DNA from 2 places in the Anaerobacillus sp. QJM3NY_17 genome. Region 2 is predicted to be linked to the other one. Evidence: predicted binding sites of a transcription regulator. Region 2 holds the regulator's gene; the other holds the start of a gene.
What was found. The regulator NrdR, encoded in region 2, represses ribonucleotide reductase genes. The targets are predictions, from matches to a motif close to AACACNATATATNGTGTT.
Positions count from the first base shown of each region.

Region 1: AC0VYV_RS14170 (vitamin B12-dependent ribonucleotide reductase) is a predicted target of NrdR. The motif match lies at 2,674-2,691, and genes of this name have one in related genera.

Region 1 is NZ_CM149685.1:2,700,903-2,708,615, forward strand. It holds gene AC0VYV_RS14170 (vitamin B12-dependent ribonucleotide reductase) at 1-2,560, opposite strand, end outside; gene AC0VYV_RS14175 (lipoate--protein ligase family protein) at 2,965-3,795, opposite strand; gene AC0VYV_RS14180 (rhodanese-like domain-containing protein) at 4,094-4,465, shown strand; gene gcvPB (aminomethyl-transferring glycine dehydrogenase subunit GcvPB) at 4,631-6,088, opposite strand; gene gcvPA (aminomethyl-transferring glycine dehydrogenase subunit GcvPA) at 6,085-7,428, opposite strand; gene gcvT (glycine cleavage system aminomethyltransferase GcvT) at 7,455-7,713, opposite strand, start outside.
Region 2 is NZ_CM149685.1:3,020,615-3,028,327, forward strand. It holds gene thrS (threonine--tRNA ligase) at 1-613, opposite strand, end outside; T-box leader at 656-871, opposite strand; gene AC0VYV_RS15835 (putative sporulation protein YtxC) at 928-1,764, opposite strand; gene dnaI (primosomal protein DnaI) at 1,865-2,797, opposite strand; gene AC0VYV_RS15845 (replication initiation and membrane attachment family protein) at 2,813-4,159, opposite strand; gene nrdR (transcriptional regulator NrdR) at 4,233-4,691, opposite strand; gene AC0VYV_RS15855 (cytosolic protein) at 4,765-5,154, opposite strand; gene speD (adenosylmethionine decarboxylase) at 5,307-5,696, opposite strand; gene AC0VYV_RS15865 (glyceraldehyde-3-phosphate dehydrogenase) at 6,203-7,231, opposite strand; gene coaE (dephospho-CoA kinase) at 7,403-7,713, opposite strand, start outside.

The DNA of each region.
Region 1 (7,713 bases), 320 kb from region 2:
GTCCGCACTTCAGCTGTGCACCACAATTATCACAAGTATTGCAACCACCCATTTCCTTTACCTGACCCTTTCGACAAACAGGGCACGTATTACCTACTTCAGACCCGATTGTAACGTCTGTAGAGCGTAGATCTGTAATCGTGTCAACTAGTACTACTTGCTTCTTTTCTTGCATGCCATCTTCAAACTCAAGCTGTTCAAATGAATTTTCTTCTGCTTTAAGAGTTAGAACCTGAGAATCACGGCTACCATCTACATAAACGGTACCGCCTTTGGCTCCTCCATTATATAGACGCTCATAAACTGCTTCCACTTGTTTCACTGAATACCCTTTTGGAGCATTAACAGTTTTTGAAATCGAGCTATCAACCCAGCGTTGAATAACGCACTGAGTGTCAGCATGATCTTCTGGTGCGAGCTCCATTGCTGAAACGAACCATTCCGGAAGGTTTTCTGTATCAGCTTCTGGGTTTCTTTCAAAGTACTCTGCAAGAATATCTGCTTTTACTTCGATAAATTTACCAAGTCGTCCACTACGGTAATAAGAGAAAGAGAAGTAAGGCTCAAGACCGGTAGAAACCCCTACCATCGTGCCAGTGCTACCAGTAGGCGCAACTGTTAGAAGATGTGAATTACGTATACCATAGTCCATAATGCTGTCGCGTAGGTCATTTGGCATTTGTTGCATATAACCTGTGTTAACAAATGCTTCACGTAATCTATTTGTTTCCGCAACTGTTTCACCCTCAAGGAAAGGGAAGCTTCCCTTTTCTTTAGCAAGATCCACAGAAGCACGATAAGCTGTTGTAGCAATTGTTTCAAAAATCTGATCTGTTAAATTATTCCCTTCTTCTGATCCATATATTGTTTCACAGTATATAAGAAGGTCATGTAGCCCCATTACTCCTAGTCCTACTCGACGTTCGCCAAGAGCTTGCTTCTCATTCTCTTCTAAGAAGTAAGGTGTGGCATCAATAACGTTATCTTGCATGCGTACGCCAACTTCAACCGTTTCTCTCAGCTTATCGAAATCAACAGTCTTTGTCTCCTTATTAGCCATCTCAGCAAGGTTCACTGCTGCTAGGTTACATACAGAGTAAGGTGCTAATGGTTGCTCACCACATGGGTTAGTAGCGACAACTTTTTGACCGTAAGAAGTTGCGTTTGTTTTTTCATTTGCATTATCAATAAAGAAGATACCTGGCTCTGCAGAGTAAGTAGCACAAATATTAATTAAATCCCACAGCTCTTTTGCCTGAACCTTACGATAAGTTCTTACTGGAAAGCCTTGCTTCTCCCAGTCACGTACATCCCCTGATTCATGCCAGTTCTCATTATAAAGTGCCATTTGTTCTTTCGTATAGTTCTCTACATCCGGGAATCGAAGTTCATATTCAGAATCATTTTCAACCGCGTCCATAAAGTCTTTAGTTAAACAAATCGAGATGTTTGCACCAGTCAAGAAGTCAGGATTGTGGACAGAATACGTTCCACCCGTTGCAAGCTTATCCTGCGCATCCTGCATCACTTTTTCTTCAAAGCCACCTGTTCCGGGAATACTACGGTAGTTTAAGATACTTTGGTACATAGATCTTTCCGACTCTGAGAGCGGTGTGAATTTCAACTTATCTTCTGCAAGTTTCTTAATTTGTTCATCCTTTGTATTCTCCATAAGGAAACGAAGAATGCGTGGATTCTGCATTTTTGAAATGATAAATTCAATAATATCAGGATGCCAGTCAGCGAGCATAATCATTTGGGCCCCACGTCTTGAGCCACCTTGCTCCACTAGATGCGTCAGCTTTGCAATATCATCCAGCCATGAAACCGAACCTGATGATTTACCATTCACACCCCTAGCAAGCGTGTTTCTAGGACGAAGTGTAGATCCGTTCGTTCCTACTCCACCACCTCGACTCATAATCTCCATTACTTGTTTACGGTGTTCAGAAATACCTTCTCTTGAATCCTGTGGAAACGGCATAACGTAACAGTTAAAGTACGTCACTTCCGTATCAGCTCCAGCTCCGTAAAGCACACGTCCTGCAGGAACAAAGTTCATTGATGAAAGTTCTTTATAGAAACGATCTTCCCAATATGTCTTTTCCCCATCTGTTTTCTCTACATCAGCAAGACCACGTGCATTACGACGAGCAATTTGCTCATAATATACTTCCAAGGGCTTTTCTATGACATCCAACGAACGGACAATAATACCTGATTCTCTTTCTTCTTCTGTGTCTAAAACGCCAACGTAATCCTCATGAACAGCTACAGTTGCTTTCTTAGATTGAAGATCGAATTCTTCAATATACCCAAGACCTCTTGCTGGAAATTTTGGATCTTCTTTAATCGTTAAGACAACAAAATCACCTTTTTGTAATGTCTTTTTCTCTGTATCTTTAAATGCATAGCGGTCAAGCATCACAAGACGACTAACACCTTTGTGAGTTAGATGCATATCCTCTGTAATCGGATGAACCTGCGCAAACATTTCAATATCCTTATTCAACTGCTCAATGTTAATAGATCTTCTTTTTTCATTGGTTTGTATTGTCATATAAACCCCTCCGTTTCGACATTTATACACTTAAGAGCATCTCTAGATGTATGTAGCTATGATAAATCGTCTTGATTAATAGTAGCACATGTACACGAACCAGACAATCATTTTTAACCATATATAGTGTTCAGAATTCTTCAATCAATACTACATATAGTAAAAGAGCGAATACTTTAGCGATTTGTCAACTTTCAAATCCAGTGAAAATGAAAGGTTTTCCTCGATAAATAAAGGTTAGATTAGAAGAATAGAGAAAAAAGAGGAATTTTGTCTATTGCACATTTTTCCACACTCTGCCTTTTTAACATAGGAGACAAAAATTAATTAGTTAACAGACCATGATTAAGATTAGAACATTTGTTCTTGTTAAGTCAATAGGAAAAAGCACCCAACGAAGGTGCTTATTTGCTAAAATTCCATTCCTTGCTAGCGTATTTCTCCTCTGCTATTTGAACAACAAAGGACTCTTGTTCATCCGTTAGTTGATATGGAACCAATTCAATATCAAGCCCCTGTTGAAAACCATCATAAAAAGCTTTAACCGCTTCTGATATCGATACAGGAGTTTCACGGAGTGCATTAATAGCTACAGCCTTTTTTCTAAAACCTCGCTGCATCCGCTCACGTATCCGTTCATTTTTAAATTTGAAACAATCAAACAATTGGTCCTCATCAATGTCAAGAAGAATCGATCCATGCTGGAGAATGACACCTTTTTGACGGGTTTGAGCGCTCCCAGCGACTTTTCGCCCTTCTACAACAAGTTCATAATAGGATGGAGAGTCAAAACATACACCCGATCTTGGTGCACGTAGCTCTTCTTTCTCTGCATCCGTTTCAGGAACAGCGAAATAAGCATTCAATCCAAGTTTTCTGAAACCAATCAATAACCCTTCTGAAATAACCCGGTACGCTTCTGTTACGGTTGAGGGCATGTCTGGATAATCTTCAGAGACAATAACGCTATAAGTCACTTCCTGATCATGAAGGACAGCTCTTCCACCAGTAGGGCGTCTCACAAACCCTAGACCATTTTTTTCTACAGCATCCATATTAATATCACGTTCGATACGCTGGAAATAACCAATTGAAAGTGTTGGGGGATTCCACCCGTAAAATCGAATAACAGGGGGGATAGTCCCATCACTATGCCATTTCAATAATGCTTCATCAAGTGCCATGTTATAAGCTGGAGAACGTTCTCCCGAATCAATAAATGCCCATTGCTTCATTTTCGGAACTCCTTTATCACTGTCAGTTTTCTAACACCTTCCCTATTCTAGCAGAGGAGAAAATGGATGACCAATGAACACTCTCAATTATTTTAGCTATGTCTTGAACATTATTGGTTTTTCGATCTTTCGAGTATAGGCGAATCTCCTCTATCCCAACTAATTTAGAACAAATTTGATTTAATTACTGAATACTACCTATTCTTTTTATAGTTATTCCTTTTTTCTTTTGCGGAAAGCCGAAAAGACGTGTAAACTTAAAGTTGTCGATTTTACTTGAAAGGGTGTAACAAAGTTTATGGAATGGATTATCGCAATACTCGTCGCGATCATTGTGTATGTTGTCATTACTCGATACATGCAAAAGAGGAATTTGAAAACGTTAACGGAGGAAGAATTCCGTGCCGGCTATCGTAAAGCCCAACTGATTGATGTTCGTGAACCAAACGAATTTGATAATGGCCATATTCTAGGGGCAAGAAACATCCCTGTTAGTCAGCTAAAAATGCGAATTAAAGAAATCCGCAAAGATCAGCCAGTTTATATGTACGACTACAACGGAATTATTGTAGCTCGTGCTGCAAGCATTCTTAGAAAACATGGCATTAAAGATCTTTATCAATTAAAAGGCGGCTTCAAAAAATGGGGCGGCAAAGTAAAGAAAAAATAAAAAGCAGCTGCCTTTGCAGCTGCTTTTTTTGATTGCTATTCAGCAACTCAAAATGGCTTTGTTGATTTTGCATCATTGATTTATCCATGTTAAACGTATCTCTCATTTGAATGAGCCATAATCGAGTAGTGAACAATATAAATTAACAGGGCCTATCAATAAGCATTAGGCTTTTTGATAACGTAAAACAGGCTTTCTGGCAGCCGTGGTTTCATCAAGGCGACCAATAACTGTTGTATGTGGGGCTTCCTGAACAATTTCCGGATTTTCCTCTGCTTCTTTTGCAATTTGAAGCAGTACATCACAGAACTCATCAAGTGTTTCTTTTGATTCTGTCTCCGTAGGTTCAATCATCATACATTCCTCAACGTTAATTGGGAAATAGATCGTTGGCGGGTGGTAACCAAAGTCTAGCAGTCGCTTTGCCATATCAAGCGTTCTGACACCAAGTTTCTTTTGTTTTTTTCCTGAAATCACGAATTCATGCTTGCAGTGCTGTTCATAAGGTAACACAAAGGCATCTTGTAAGCGTCTCATCATATAGTTAGCATTTAATACCGCATTTTCCGATACTTGCTTTAAGCCTTCTGGCCCCATAGTACGAATATACGTATATGCTCGAACATTGATACCGAAGTTACCATAGTAAGGCTTTACACGACCAATGGACTGAGGACGGTCATACTCGAAACGATAGGCATTATTCTCCTTCACGAGTACCGGCTTAGGAAGATAAGGAATTAAATCAGATTTAACACCAACCGGTCCAGATCCAGGTCCACCACCACCATGAGGTCCAGTGAAAGTTTTGTGTAGATTTAAGTGCACAACATCAAAACCCATATCTCCAGGACGAGCAGCCCCCATAATAGCATTCATATTTGCACCATCGTAATATAGCTTTCCACCTGCGTTATGAATAATTGACGCCATCTCTGTAATCTGTTCTTCAAATAGTCCAAGTGTATTTGGATTTGTCAGCATCAGCGCAGCCGTATCTTCATCTACTACACGTTTTAAATCTTCAAGATCAACTAGACCTTTTTCATTTGATTTCACTGTCACTGCCTCAAAACCAGCAACTGTTGCAGAAGCAGGGTTTGTACCGTGAGCTGAATCTGGAACAATGACCTTTGTGCGATTGAAATCACCGTTCGCTTCATGATAAGCACGGATCATCATTAATCCTGTCCACTCTCCGTGAGCACCTGCTGCAGGTTGAAGCGTTACTTCATCCATACCTGTTACAGCCACGAGGTTTTCCTGAAGATTGTACATCATTTCTAGCGCACCTTGAACGCCCTCCTCTTCTTGAAGCGGATGTATGAAGGCAAAGCCAGGATACCTTGCTACATCTTCGTTAATTTTTGGATTGTACTTCATCGTACAAGACCCAAGTGGATAGAATCCAGAATCCACTCCATGGTTACGCTTAGACAAGGCTGTATAATGACGCATCAATTGTAATTCTGACACTTCTGGTAACTCTGGTTCTGTTTTACGATTAAACTCTTCTGGCAACCACTGATCTAAATCCATATCAGGAACATCAAGTTCAGGTAGACTATAAGAAATACGCCCCGGTTCACTTAGTTCAAATATTAATGCCTGATCTTTACTCATTGTGCTCCCCCCACTTCTTTTACGAATGCATCAATTTCTTCTTTCGTCCGATTCTCTGTAACAGCTATAAGCATGTGATCCTTCAGTTCTGGATAATCTCTTCCAAGATCATATCCACCAATAATCCCTTTTTCTAATAACATTCGATTAAGATCTTTAACCGAACCGTTTAATTTAATCACGAATTCATTGAAGTACACTCCATCAAAAACGGTTTCAACTCCCGCCTGTTTCAGCTGACTATTTGCATAATAAGCTTTCTTCATATTTTGCTCTGCCATATGTCGAACGCCTTCTTTACCAAGAGCACTCATAGCAACTGAAGAGGCAAGAGCATTCAACGCCTGATTGGAACAAATATTAGAAGTCGCTTTATCCCTTCGAATATGTTGCTCGCGTGCTTGTAAGGTTAGAACGAAACCGCGCTGTCCATTATCATCAGTTGTTTGCCCAATCAAACGACCTGGTACTTTTCGCATCAGTTTTTTTGTCACTGCGAAATAACCACAATGCGGTCCACCAAATTGTGCCGGAATTCCAAACGGTTGACAATCTCCAACAACGATATCTGCCCCCATCTCTCCTGGAGGAGTTAAACGACCAAGGGCAAGCGGGTTACTTGAAACAACAAACATCGCTTTTTGCTCATGAACAAGCTTTTCAATTTCTTGTAAGGGCTCTAACTGACCAAAAAAGTTCGGGTACTGAACCATAACACATGCAGTATCTTCGTCGATTTCATTTTTCAATTTATTAAGATCTGTACACCCATTCATCGTATCTACTTCAACCACTGAAAGACGCTGTCCACGCGCATATGTGTCAATGACAGCACGGGCTTCAGGATGTACGCTCTTTGAAACAATGATCTTTTTCTTTTTTGTTTGTCCAGCACTGAGCAGTCCAGCTTCGGCAAGAGCAGTTGGACCATCATACATCGAGGAATTCGCAACATCCATTCCAGTAAGTTCACTTATCATTGTCTGAAATTCAAAAATGGCCTGCAATTCCCCCTGTGAAATTTCAGGTTGATATGGAGTATAAGCTGTATAAAACTCTGATCGACGAATTACATGATCTACAACAGAAGGAATAGCGTGATCATAAACACCAGCACCAAGAAAAGATACATTCTCCTGTGTATTCGCATTCTTAGAAGCCAGTTTTGACATATATCGAATCAGTTCAGGTTCAAATAACTGTTTCTCTACTTTAAGATCTCCCTTAAAACGAATAGCCTCCGGAATATCTTCAAAAAGAGCTTGGACTGAGTCCACTCCAATTGTTTCAAGCATTTCCTTTCGATCTTGATCAGTTGTCGGCAAGTAGCGATGTTTCATATGTTTTTCTCCTCCTCTATTTCCCTTTATTTCTGTCGTTTATAAAATGGTGATGGAACAACTTTAGCTCCCACACGTTTGTTACGAATTTCAACATCTAGCTCAGTACCCATTTCTGTAAACTCTTTCTTTATTAATACAAGACCAACATTTTTCTTCAAAGTTGGAGATTGTGTCCCAGTAGTAACTTCGCCAATCAATTGTTCCCCTTTGTAAACAGGATAGTGGGTCCGCGGAATCCCGCGCCCAGTCATTTCAATCCCAACTAACTTTCGCTCAAGACCA
Region 2 (7,713 bases):
CTGCAATCGAAAGTAATTTAAAGGCTTTAATCTTACTAGTAGATGGAACGTGTGGTCCACGACAAAGGTCAAAGAATTCACCCTGTTCATAAATTGTCACTTGTTCGTCAGCAGGAATAGCTTCTAATAGCTCTAATTTGAGCTCATCGCCAATCTCTTTAAACATTTTCTCTGCTTCACTGCGACTTACAACGATACGCTTCACTTCAAGATTTTCATTAATGATTTTCTTCATTTCTTTCTCAATCTTAGGCAGGTCCTCAGGCGTAATAGATACAGGGCAGTCAATATCATAGTAGAAACCACTATCAATAACCGGCCCTACTCCTAGTTTTACATCACTGTAGAGGCGTTTAATTGCCTGTGCCATAAGGTGCGCTGTACTATGACGAAGCACTTCAAGACCGTCTTCACTTTCAGGTGTTACAATTTCAATAGAAGCATCTTCTTCAATTTCGCGTCTCAAATCAAAAAGAACACCATTCACTTTTCCTGCAAGAGCCTTTTTCTTTAGGCCCGGGCTGATTGAGCTTGCAATCTCTTCCGTTGTTGTCCCTTTATTAAATTCCTTTACAGAACCGTCAGGAAACGTTATTTTTACCATTTCAGCCATGCTTCTTCACTCCTTTTTTTGCATATAAAAAACACCCATCCCAAAAGGGACGAGTGTTGATCTCGTGGTTCCACCCTGCTTCCCGCATAAGATAATAACCTATACGGCTCAGACTGCTGTAACGTAGCAGAAACGCCACCCCATTTCCAGGGCAGAGTTCAAAGGTGGTAAGTATGCTCGTCTCGCTAGGAAGTTCGCACCAATCCTTCCCTCTCTGAAAGCTAACAACACATCCCATGTCCTTATCGTAACAATTACGTATATGCGTGTATGTAGGTATTATAAGTAGTGTACATATGAAAATCAAGCTTATTTTAAGGATTGCCTGAAAAAAATAGTTTAGACATACGATACGGAAAAAAACTTAACCTTTCTTCAAACACATTTCGGATTGTTTGAATGAGCCCCTCATCGGAATCATCCGTGTAAATACAAACTTCTTCTGGAGCAAGCAGCAGAAGGGGAAATAGAATTTCAGAATCTATCTCATCTATGGTTAGCCCAACAGGAAGATCTTCCAACTTCCCTTCTATACCAGTTAATAGTGACCCATTCATATCAAATAATTGATATGTTTTATCATAAACAAGAACTACTTTTTTCTGAAGAGATTGCCTGGATCGCAATAGAATTCTTAAACCTTCAACGAAGTTTTGATATTCTTGTTCAAGTTTATATTCGTCAATCGCTTCTCCAATCAATTCATTTAGCAAAGCACGATAAGGACCCGTTCGAAATCTTAAAAAAGAATCAAACAAAATGGTTCCACCCTGTTCAATACACGATAATGTTGACTGAAGCAGTACGTCCCTTCGATTAGCATAGCGATGAGCACCTGGATAGTCTTCTTTATCCCCATCTCCAATACTTCGAGCAATGGATGTAATTTCACCAATTTCATCTTTATCTTGATAATAATACGTTGAAGTTAATAGCTGTTCCATCCAACGCTTCTCATAGAAGGTACTCACACAGTTAGCAATGCATTGAGAAATCTGATAACACAGTTTTGTATCATATGGGCCTATCGCAACAGAAAGACTTAACTCTTCTTCATTTACAATGACTGAGTCACCGATTTTAATGAACTTGTTCAATTGATCGAATACAAATTGGAAGTCATCTATATCAGTAAATGTTATCGAAACCAACGCATTCCCTCCTGTCCACTACCTTCTCATTAGAATCTATATGGCAGAATATGCGAAATGATGTATAGAACCAAAAAAAAGCCTTCCGTAATGGAAGACTTTAAACTCGTCTATTTTTACCCTCTAAAAATACAGGCGTGGTAAAGTGCTTAATTCGCTCCATAATCCGCTTAGCTTTCGTTTCTTCAATTCCACTTTTATGGGAATAAGCTAAATGATCTTCAAGCAAAGCATAGTCCAGGTTAGATGAATACAGAGTTGGTAACCCCTCAGTCATACGATATTGTAATAAAGTTCCAAGAATATCATCTCGTACCCAACTTGAGATATTTTCCGCTCCAATATCATCAAGTATCAAGAGCGGTGTTTCTTTTAAATAATCAAGCTTTTCATCAATAGATTGATCTTGAATGGCGCTTTTCATTTGACGGAAGAAATCCGGAGTATAAATAAACTGAGAACGAACCCCTTTTTCTTTCGCCAGCTGGTTTGCAATAGCCCCGAGAATAAACGTTTTCCCTACCCCAAAACCTCCATGAATATAAAGCCCTTTAGTGGTTTCACCAGGAACGAAATCTTCTACATATTGAATCGCCGTCCCAATCGCTTCAATTCTAACAGGATCTTCATCATCCAAATCCGCGAAGGTAGCCTGAAGAATTTCTTTCGGAATATAGTAGCTTTGAATCATCTGATTACGCTTTTTGTTCTTATCATCTTCAATTCTTGTTGGACAACGGTTGTAGCGAATATCAATCACCGAACGATTAATAAATAGCTCAGGCTCGTACCCCTCCATCATATTAATGCAGTTCGAGAGACCAGGGCATCCTTCACATCGCTTTGCTTGTGTTGTATATTCATATAGTCTTGCAAGACTTCTATCAATTATTTTGTCATCGACCTCGTCATGCTCTTCAATAAATGCACGAATATCTTCATCGGCCATAATAGCCTTCTTCATCTCTTGGTACTGTTCCTGGAATTTCTTATTGCCTGGCATCTTGTTAAATGATTCCTGGATTGATTCCATTCTTGTTCACCCCGCTTATTTCTTATATTTACTTAGCATCTTTTTAAGCTGATCCTGTTTCTCAGATCGCTCCTCATGAGACATATCCGGTTCTTTTTGATCTGAAATCCATTCAGGCACTTTGTCTTTTCTAGCGGCAGGTTTCCCACGATTGGAAGAGCCTGTTTTTTTCTTGGCCGGTTGCTGAAGCTCTTTAATGGCAAGGTTCATTGCTTCTCTTACTGTCTTTACCCTTGCCCTTGCCCAGTGACTCGCAAACTTTTCTACATAATTCTTCGATAACTTCTTATCCTGCGTTTCTAGAATGAAATCAAGTAAGACATTCATAACACCAGGAGTCAGCTTTTGTTCATCCATTATTCGCTCCACAAGCTTCATATCTGCTTCAGAAGGTTTTCCCCCTTCAGCTGCCCGCTGAAGAATATCATATGGCGTCATCTGTTCATATCTCTGCGCCGCTTTCTCTTCTTCTGTCTCAGGTTCTTTCTTATGAAACTCTTGTAAAGAAACAGGTTGACTTCTATATTGGAGAGCAGGCACTTTGCCACGATTTTCAAGCGCGAACCAACTGCTTACTTCCTTTCGCAATAGATCATCAGAAAGTTCGTCATGGTGAATTGCAGCTTGTTCCACAATCCGGCCCATTTCATATGGTTCAATTTTATACACAAAAGCAAGTCGCTCAATCGTTTTCTTAACAGACTCTGTAAACATTTTCTCAGTGACAATCATATCAGAAATGTGCTGCTTCATCATATCGAAGTCGAATTGCGAAGAAGTAAAAACAAGGCCTTTATTTTCATCACGTTTCTCTATCGTTACTTCCTCTTCTACTTCGCTCATACCAGTCATTTCAGACGGGTGAAGAGAATCGTATACTTCATTAAATGATGCAGTCACGTCACTATACTCAGCTAGATCTGCCTTTTCCACTGTGAAGTGCTTTTTTAGATCATTGTATCGATTACGTCCTAATCGATTGAATAAATAAATATTCAGTACGCCATCATTGAAGAAGCGTTCCGGTGTGAGAGGAGCTTGCAATTCATAAGTAAAATGTCTAGGATCTCCACTGTCTTTTACATATGTTTTCAACAGGCCAATTCCTTCTAATTTACGTCTCTCTTCAAGTACTCTCTTCAAATCCCATCTCATCATAAGTAGCAAATTATGATGAGTCATTGTTGTAACAAAATGATTCTGCTGCTCATGAGCACTCCAGAGAGTCATATAAAGACTGTAGGCCGGAGCCCCGATTAAAGGTTGATATAACAATGTTAGTACTCTTCGATCATACTCGTGCAAAAGTCCGGATGCTTCAATCTGAAGCGTATCAACAGGAAGAAGTTCTTTCCAATGCATATGCTTCACCTTTGTATTCCTCATAATTTTTGAAACCGTACAAAAAAAGAGCTTACGCGAAGCTCCCCCTTTGTTATTCTGCTCTGTTAATTAATTCTTTTAATTCGCGGATAAAGACATTAATATCTTTAAATTGACGATAGACAGAAGCAAATCGAACATAAGCAACTTCATCAACCTTTGCCAGCTGATCCATAACAAGCTCTCCCACAACATCACTACTGATCTCGGAAGCTCCCTGATTACGAAGATCACGTTCGATTTCATTAACAATTGTTTCTAGAGTTTCAAGTGGAACAGGCCTTTTTTCACAGGCTTTAATTAAACCTCTAAGAATTTTATCCCTGCTAAACTCTTCTCTAGTTCCTTCTTTTTTCACTACTATAAGCGGTATTTCTTCAACTGTTTCAAATGTCGTAAATCGATACGTACACGATTCACACTCACGGCGCCTACGAATCGAACGGCCCTCGTGAACCGGCCGAGAATCAAGCACCCTTGTACCATTGTGATTGCAGTTGGGACAACGCATAAGATCATCTCCACTAAACGAACAAGATTTCTACTACTATTTTAGCATAAAATGTGTCAAGACACACCTACCCTTAAAACTGCTCAGAAATCCCTGTTCCGATTAACGTAAGTTTCTTTTTTAAATCATTATAAATGGTTGCAATGACTTTCTTACTGTATCCGAAATCAACTGGAAGTGGCGTCTCTGTTGAAACAGAGAAATCAACGGCAGTTCTATAAGCACGAACCGTGACAACTGTTACAACAATAAGGGCCTTTTTAGGACCTTTCACTTGAAAAACAAATTCTCCACGCTCCGGAGAATTCGTAACGATTTCACCTTTATAGTGTTGTTGAAGGACGGCTTTCGCTTCTGTAAAAGCCTGTTCCTTTGTCGCTTTAAAATAATGGGTTTTAAGAGCATCATTCGGATGTCTTTCCCCAGTTTCAGAACGGTTGCTAAAAAATTCTTTTATTCCCACCCCAGGTCCTCCTCTATTTTTTTTAAGAATAGCAATAAATGACTGATAAATCAATCACATTGAAAGGAATAGGACCGATAGGAAAAGCGAGATGTCTTCTTAGTGAATATAAAAAAAGAGTGCACTGAGCACCCTTTTCAATCATTGTATTATTATGAAGTAAACGCTGACTGTTCTTCTCTAACTTTAGGTTTGACCGGACCCATGCCTCGAGGAAGTTCAATGTTTTCTCGTGAATCTGCACCGAGAGCATCAGCAATATAGTTAGCCGCAACGTTCGGATCAAGATCTCCACAAGTATATACATCAATACTTGCATAACCATGTTCAGGAAAACTGTGAATCGTTAAGTGTGATTCAGAAATAATAACAACACCACTAACGCCTTGTGGAGCGAATTTATGAAATGCAACTTCACGAACCTCAGCACCGGACTTAAGAGCAGCTTCAACAAACGTTTCTTCAATAAATTTCATGTTGTTTAATTTTTCAATGTCACAGCCCCATAGTTCAGCAATGACGTGACGACCCATTGTATCCATAGCAAAATTCCCCCTTTAAATTTACTCATGCATTGATTAGCATGCGGTATCGAAAATCCACCACGGGGGAAAGTTAGTCCGATGAGGTCCTAACCCTTTAAGTAGTTTTCAATGCCAAATTGCTATAAAAGAAGTTCACGAAAAATAGTATAAGGCTTTTAAAATAGATTTGCAAGAATAAATTAAAGAACCTTTTTGTTAGTTCGTCGTTATTGAGCATTAAAGCTCATTATATTCTTATATGACTAATTTTATCCTATTAACTGTAGTATGATTCAATCATTCAAATATATTTGGTTTATCGTTAACTGCTCCTTTAACTAAGATGTGAATTTCGCGAGTACTATCATTACGTTATTTTACATACCGACTATATTAACGAGCCTTGTTGATTTTTGTAGTATTTACGCGCTGTGTCAACCCATTGATTCGAACAAAAATCGAGCTATCAATAACACAAGCTTATAAAAAAAGAAGCGGTGATATACCGCCTCTTCTCCCACTTTCTATACGATTGCTTTCAATCTCTCGGGTATTCTTTCTCCCACATACTTCGCCATATCAACAACTCGGCATGAGTAACCCCACTCATTATCGTACCAGGCAAGGACCTTTACTTTCTTATTCTCAACGACCATTGTAGAAAGTCCATCGACAATCGATGAATGATCATTTCCGTTGTAATCAATGGAAACGAGAGGTTCATCAGAGTAGCCAAGAATTCCTCGAAGCGGTCCCTCGGAAGCAGCCTTTAAAGCATCATTAACCTGATCAATTGTCACATCCTTCTCAAGATCTACTACAAGATCTACAAGTGAGACATTTGGTGTAGGTACACGAAGTGACATGCCGTTAAGTTTCCCCTCAAGGTGTGGTAAAACTTTAGAAATTGCTTTTGCCGCTCCTGTCGAAGTCGGTATGATTGACTGACCACAAGCGCGAGCTCTTCTCAAATCTTTATGGGGGTTGTCGATATTTTTTTGGTCATTCGTATACGCATGCACAGTTGTCATCATTCCCGAGACAACACCAAAGGATTTATCAAGCACCTGTACTACAGGAGCAAGACAGTTGGTTGTACAAGAAGCGTTTGAAAGAACGTGATGTTTTTCATTTTTGTATTCGCTTTCATTTATGCCCATCACAATTGTAAGATCTTCATTTTTACCAGGAGCTGTTATGATTACCTTGGTAGCACCCGCATCAATATGATAGGCTGCTTCTTCTCTTGTACGGAATTTACCAGTGGCTTCAATCACAATATCGATCCCCATATCCTTCCAAGGAAGACTTTTCGGATCACGGTTGTTTAAAACAACAACTTTTTTACCATTAATTTTTATCCCGTTTTCAACAGGGACTACTTCTCCATCAAATGTACCGTGAATGCTATCATATTTAATTAAATGGCTGAGCGTTTCCGGCGGATAGCTAGCGTTAATTGCCACAACTTCTAAACTATCTTCCATAATTGCCTTTCTAAATACCATACGCCCAATTCTTCCAAAGCCATTAATCGCTACTCTTGATTTCATCCAGCGTTCCTCCCGCCATATATGTGTTATACTTATTTCCCCTATCACAAAATTAGTATAACATATAATATGCAATTGAAAAGATTAATTTACACTATTTTTGTAAATCGTCATATATCTGAGCAATCGTCTAAATAAATACAAAAAAACACGCCAGAAAGGCGTATTTTTTTAAATGATTTTCCATTTAGTTAGAATGTTCCTAAGCTGCTTATCTGTTTCTTCACGTGTTCCCATATTATCAATCACTTCATCAGCAAGCTTTTTCTTCTGTTCGATAGGCAATTGAGAATGTATGCGATCAGTTGCCTCTTCTTCTGTACTACCGTCTCGCTCCACTAATCGTTTCAACTGGACGTCAGCATTAACATAGACAAGAAGTGTTTGATCTACCATATGAGTCAGTTTACTTTCAAATAACAGCGGAATATCGAATACCACGTGAGCGTTTCCTTGTTCTTTATAAGCTGCAGCTTCGTCAA